DNA from 2 places in the Moheibacter stercoris genome. Region 1 is predicted to be linked to the other one. Evidence: riboswitches for the same ligand, from Rfam matches in the RefSeq annotation. Region 1 holds a riboswitch; the other holds the start of a gene.
What was found. Region 1 has a riboswitch for S-adenosylmethionine ahead of ABID46_RS12495 (trans-sulfuration enzyme family protein). Riboswitches for the same ligand answer to the same signal wherever they lie in the genome.

Region 1 (3,429 bases):
ATCAATTCCGAGGCATGCTCCGCAATCATTTTTTTGTTGGCACTGACCACTGATTTTCCAGAATTCATGGCAGTTTTTGCAATTTCAAATGCGGCTTCTGCATCGTCTATCAATTCCACGACAATATCAATTTCAGGATCATCTAGAATCTCTTTTGCGTCTGTGGTGAACAATTGTGCGGGTGCGTTTCGCTTTTTTTCAGGATGTTTGATGACGATTTTTTTGATCTCAGTATTGAGTTGAGATTTCTCTGATAAAACCTTGTAGATTCCCTCTCCGACTACTCCAAATCCGAATAGTCCGATGTTTATTTTTTTCATGATGTTGACTAAAGTTTCGTTCAAAAGGACCAATTTTCACCCTTTCAAATCCAAAAAATGGATTGATTTTAGCAATTGGCCCTGAACATGAGTTAGATAATTTCTTTGATTTTTTGATCGATGGACAATAATGCTTTTTCTAAATCTTGAACTAGATCTAAGGGATCTTCAATTCCAACAGAAAGTCGAATTAAGGAATCTTGAATACCCGATGAAATTCTTTTTTCTCTAGGTACAGAAGCATGCGTCATTTGAGCAGGATGAGAAATCAAACTTTTGACACCACCTAAGCTTTCTGCCAGCTTAAATAATTTTGTTTGGGTAACAAATTGATTGGCAGCATCTATGCTGTCCTTTTTTAAGCTAAAAGAAATAACGCCCCCGAATAATCCATTTTGTTGCTTTTGCGCAATCTCGTGGTTCGTGTGTGTAGTTAACCCCGGATAATAGACTTTGTCTATTTCCTCCCTATTCATCAGAAAATTAGCAATTATTTTCGCGTTCTCGCTTTGTTGTCTGACCCTTAAGTCTAAAGATTCAATTCCACGTATCACTAAAAAACAATCCCATGGACCTAAAATTGCTCCGGAGGCGTTTTGTATAAATTTTATTTTTTCAGATAATTCTGGTGTTTTGGTAATGACCAATCCTGCGACCAAATCGGAATGGCCTGCGATGTATTTGGTTGCACTATGTACGACTATGTCAGCACCTAATTCTAGCGGCAATTGCGCAATAGGACTTGCAAATGTATTGTCGACCACCACCAAGGCTCCAAATGAATGGGCAATTTCAGAAATTTTTTGAATGTCTGAAATTTTCAAGGTTGGATTGGTGGGAGATTCTAACCAAATCAATTTGGTTTTATCATTGATAAATTCAAGAATATTTTCAGCTTGTGTTGTATCAACATAATGAACTTTGATCCCAAATTTTTGATAAATCTGTGTAAATAATCGGTAAGCGCCACCATAAATATCATCCACTGCGATGATTTCGTCTCCCGATTCCAGTAATTTAACGACAGCATCAATGGCAGCCAAACCTGTCGCAAATGCGAAACCTTTGTGTCCCATTTCCATTTGAGCAACAATGTTTTCAAGGGCTAAACGAGTAGGATTATTGCTTCTCGCATAATCAAATCCTTTGTTGATGCCTGGCGCTTCCTGAACAAATGTGGATGTTTGGTAAATAGGGACGGAAATCGAACCTGTCAATGGATCGACAGGTATAGATTCTAAGATTTCAGTTATTCTGCTCATTTTTAGATTTTTTCTGTGTTTTGTGTGTGTTGTAAAATCTTACCAAGAGCAGCTTCAGAAAAGTCAAAAAAAAAGACTCCTCTGATAAGTCAGAAGAGTCTAGTATATTGTTTTATTGTAACCTAAACTTTGCTGTGAACTTATCTTTCCTTGTCGGATGGATGTAGCACCTTATCTAAACTAGATGGTTGCTAAAGCTTCAACGGGCCATTTCCCTCGGCTTTTCTTGATAAGAATAAAATTGATGAACTTCTCTTTTGCAAATATAGAATTGAATTTTTTAAATAATTGCAATTCTATATGTTAAAATTTAATAATAATTTTCAAATTATTTGTAATCAATGAATTATTCGATAGGAAAATTAAAATCCAAAACTAACTCCAGCCATTGGTCGAAGTCCTGTTGAAAATATGCTGGAATTTTCCTTGTATAAAACATTGTACATGATCCCAACATGAAAAGAAACCTTTCCTGGACTGCGATATCCGCCTCCCAACCATAATGCTGATTCATCATAATTTTCTTTCAGATCGCTCACATCTGGATTGCTAGATTGCCATGTATGCGTTCCTAAATAGTGTTCAAAATGGGAACGAAGAAATAAAAAATCAACCGGATAAAAATTCACATAAGGACCAAAATTGAATAAATTTTGTTTGGCATATGACCATTTCGAATATTGATATCCAGCCGAAACACCAGCTTCAATCATGGGCGTAATTTCATATCCAACTGAAGGAGAAATGGAAAATCCGAAATAATCATTGCTTCCGAATCCTAATCCAATCCCACCACCAACTCGCCATTTATTGGGATTCAATTCTTGGTCTGATGTTTGTGCAAAGCTGCCAATAGAAATGACAAACATGAGCGTAAAAAGTATGTTTTTCATTATTTCAATTAATTTTGTCGAGTAATATTCGTACAATTTTACTTAAATTTAATCAAAACAAACAAATATGTCTTTAAAAGAAACCATCAAGAATCAAATTATTGAAATTGAAAAAGCAGACTTAAATGGATTGAAAGAAATGTTTGCAACCTATCAAGAGTCCGCTGATTTGGATGAGGAATCAACCATCGATCCAGAGGATTATTCGCAAATGACGCAAAGTCAAGAATCTGCAAAAGGATTGGAGTTAAGAATTAACCGCCAAAAACAAATGATTGATAGTTTCTTGAATTTGGATTTTGGTCCAAAAGAGAAAGTAGAACCAGGAGCTTTGGTTTTAACCGAAACCTTGAATTTTTTCATCGGTATCACCGCCAATATGTTTGATTATGAAGGTAAGAAATACATTGGATTGAATACAGAGGCTCCTATTTATTCGGCATTGGAAGGTGCAAAAGCAGGAGATGTAATCGAATTCAATGGCCAAAAGTATAGCATCAAAGAAGTTTTGTAAACTTTGAGAAAAAATAAAACATATTCCAAAATAGATAATCTAACAGGAGTGATCAGTTTGCTGATTATTCCTGTTTTGTTTGTGGGCATTTTTCAGAAAGAAATTGACAATCAGAATCAAAATTTCCTCAAACTTTATTTGCCACCAAAGGATTCTTTTGAAATGTTTACTGATTATAATTATCGAGAAAAAATTGAGTATAAGACCATGGATTTGCCCGTTCATTTTACGATTGAACAAGAAATATACCTCAAAGCCGCTGTTTTAAAATTACAAGAAGAGAATATTCAGAAAACTGGCTTAAAATTTCAGTTGACAGATAACCATACGTATAATGATTTGGTTCGTCTATTGAATTTAATGGAAATCACAGAACAACCTCAATATTGTTGGCATTTAGAGGACAATTACTTTTATGTTGTAAATAACTTCAGCAATTA
Region 2 (3,429 bases), on a different contig from region 1:
AGATGCACAAGGAAATCGATGGGATATTCAGCTTAAGGGAAGTGGACCAACTCCTTATTCGAGAAGGGGAGATGGTCGAGCGACCTTGAGGTCCATGCTGAAAGAATACTTATTCAGTGAAGTCTTACATGATTTGGGAATTCCAAGTTCTCGTAGTTTGGCAGTAGTCAAAACAGGAGAAAAAGTATACCGAGAAGAAATTCATGAAGGTGCCATTTTAACGCGCGTGATGAAATCTCATATTCGTATCGGAACCTTTGAATATGCCAGGTATTTTGGAACGCAGGATGATGTTGAAACACTTTTGAATTATTCGGTAAATCGATTGTATCCAGAATTGAAAAATTCCACCAATTTAGCTTTGGCTTTCTTGGAAAAAGTGATGAAAGTTCAGATTGATTTGATCGTGAATTGGATGCGAGTAGGCTTTATTCATGGAGTGATGAATACCGATAATATTTCCATTTCGGGAGAAACTTTTGATTTTGGGCCATGTGCGTTTATGGGAGTTTATGATCCCTCAACCGTTTATAGTTCTATTGATCAAAATGCTCGGTATTCGTTTGAGAATCAACCCAAAATCTTGAAATGGAATTTGGCTCGATTGGCGGAAACTTTATTGAGTCTAATTCATCCCGAAGAAAAAGTTGCGATCGAATTAGCGATTCAGATAATTAATGAATTTGATTCACTTTATATGGAATCTTGGTACAAAATGATGTTTTCCAAATTAGGAATTACAGAGGAAAAAGAGGGTGATAGTCATTTGGTAGATGAGTTTCTGGAATACTTATATCAATTTAAATTGGATTATACGAATTCGTTTGCGAAGTTAACCTATCCAGAAGTTTTTGATGAAAAAGAAAACGATTTTCCAAAAGAAATGAATTCTTGGCTCGGAAAATGGAAAATTAGGATTGAAAATGAATTGAATTCAAATGAAATAATGAGGAGAAATAACCCTATCATGATTTTAAGAAATCAATCATTAGAAGAAATTTTGAAAAATGCCGAGGAAGGAAATTTTTCAAAATTTCACAATTTATTAAATCAATTAGAATCAAAAAAAAGGATTTCCTCAATTGATAATTCTTTTTTGAGAGCCAATCCAGAATTCGATTCCCAATATAAAACATTTTGCGGTACTTAAGTATTTGAATATTAATAATATAATTGTAATAAATATTTATTATCATTTTCCTCAGAAAATTTGATAGAATTATTAATTTCTTAACATAGGTCAATGAATTTAATGGTTTACCTCAATAAATTTGTCCACATATAATCCAAAGGGGTAAATGGATAATATACTATTTAGATTCGTCTAAATAAAAGTTTAGTAAGTTTAGTAAGTTTTTAGGTTTAAGTATTCAAAGCCATTCGAGTAAAATTGAATGGCTTTGTTTCATTTTAGCTATTTCTTATTCAAAAATAAGTTTGAGTATTTCGGATTTTAATTTATACATTTGCAGCATCCTTATTGAGAAAGGTGGAGGGATTAGGCCCTATGATACCTTAGCAACCCGTTAGGTCGGGTGCTACATCCTATCTTGTCAAAAGAGCAAGAAAAGATAAGGGAAAAATACTTCGCGTATATTTTTCAATAAGGTCAAATAATAATGTATTCAAATGAATTTGACCGATTTATCCAAAGAGAAAATATTGATTTTAGATGGTGCAATGGGCACGATGATTCAGCGTCATCAATTGTCTGAAGAAGACTATCGTGGCGACCGATTTGCCGATTTTCATCAGTCATTGAAAGGCAATAACGACTTGCTGTCCATCACACAACCCGAAATTATTCAAAATATTCATCGCGCTTATCTTCAGGCAGGCGCCGATATTCTTGAAACCAATACCTTTAATGCCAATCGAATTTCTATGGTGGATTACGATATGGTCGATTGGGTAGAGGAATTAAATTTCGCTTCAGCCAAATTAGCGTTGGAAGTTGCTGATGAATTTACCACACGAAATCCATCTCAGCCAAAATTTGTCGCTGGTTCAATCGGTCCAACGAATCGTACCGCTTCTATTTCACCCAAAGTTCAAGATCCAGCTTTTCGAAATGTAGATTTTGATGAATTGGTCATAACCTATCAAGAACAAGCTACGACTTTGTTAAAAGCAGGAGTTCATGCTTTATTGGTGGAAACGATATTTGATACGCTCAATGCAAAAGCTGCCTTCTTTGGCATCATGGAAGCAATGGATCAAACGGGAATTCAAGTTCCTTTAATGGCTTCTGGAACCATTACGGATAAATCGGGAAGAACCCTTTCGGGCCAAACGACAGAAGCATTTTTGATTTCCCTGGCGCATATTCCTCTTTTTAGTATTGGATTGAATTGTGCATTAGGCGCGACCGATATGTTGCCCTATGTCGAAATCCTATCCGATCATGCACCTTTCAATGTCAGTGTCTATCCCAATGCAGGTTTGCCAAATGCCTTTGGCGGATATGATGAGTCTCCCGAAATCATGTTGGAAAACATACGACCGATGGTAGAAAACGGATGGATCAATATTTTGGGTGGTTGCTGTGGTACAACACCTGAACATATTCAGAAAATGGCAGAATTCGTTCAAAATTATCAACCGCGTAAAATCCCTGCATTGTTATGAGTATCAAATTAACTTTAAGTGGATTGGAACCTTTGTACATCAGAGATAATTCCAATTTTATCAATGTAGGAGAGCGAACCAATGTGACAGGTTCTAAAAAATTCCTTCGATTGATTCAAAATGGCGATTTTGAGGAAGCCTTGCAAATTGCTCGAGACCAAGTAGAAGGCGGAGCGCAAATCATCGATATCAATATGGATGAAGGAATGCTCGATGGCAAAGAAGCGATGATCAAATTTTTACGTTTGGTAGCTTCTGAACCCGATATTTGTAGAGTTCCGATTATGATTGATTCGTCAAAATGGGAAATTTTAGAAGCTGGACTGAAAAATGTTCAAGGAAAAGCCATTGTGAATTCCATCAGTTTGAAAGAAGGCGAAGAAATATTTATTCAGCAAGCGAAAAAAATAAGACGTTATGGCGCCGCGGCCATTGTGATGGCGTTTGATGAAATTGGTCAAGCCGATAATTTGGAAAGACGAATTGAAATATGTCAACGATCGTATGATATTCTTGTTCATCAGGTAGGATTTCCATCAACGGACATAATTTTCGATGTCAATATATTTCCTTTAGCGACGGGAATGGAAGAGCATCGTAGAAATGCCTTGGATTTTTTTGAAGCTACGAAATGGATCAAAGAAAATCTTCCAGGTGCTTTGGTGAGTGGAGGAGTGAGCAATGCCTCTTTTTCATTTCGAGGAAATAATCAAGTGCGCGAGGCGATTCATTCGGTTTTTCTCTATCATGGGATTCAATATGGTATGGATATGGGAATCGTCAATCCTGAAATGTTGGAAA

Region 2: another riboswitch for S-adenosylmethionine. It lies ahead of ABID46_RS10880 (homocysteine S-methyltransferase family protein); the one in region 1 lies ahead of ABID46_RS12495 (trans-sulfuration enzyme family protein).

The regions. Positions count from the first base shown of each region.
Region 1 covers NZ_JBEPMO010000024.1:956-4,384, forward strand. The annotation lists gene ABID46_RS12490 (homoserine dehydrogenase) at 1-344, opposite strand, end outside; gene ABID46_RS12495 (trans-sulfuration enzyme family protein) at 413-1,582, opposite strand; SAM riboswitch class I at 1,720-1,818, opposite strand; gene ABID46_RS12500 (hypothetical protein) at 1,945-2,475, opposite strand; gene ABID46_RS12505 (hypothetical protein) at 2,543-2,989, shown strand; gene ABID46_RS12510 (hypothetical protein) at 2,993-3,429, shown strand, end outside.
Region 2 covers NZ_JBEPMO010000015.1:31,062-34,490, forward strand. The annotation lists gene ABID46_RS10875 (protein adenylyltransferase SelO) at 1-1,150, shown strand, start outside; SAM riboswitch class I at 1,475-1,578, shown strand; gene ABID46_RS10880 (homocysteine S-methyltransferase family protein) at 1,630-2,628, shown strand; gene metH (methionine synthase) at 2,625-3,429, shown strand, end outside.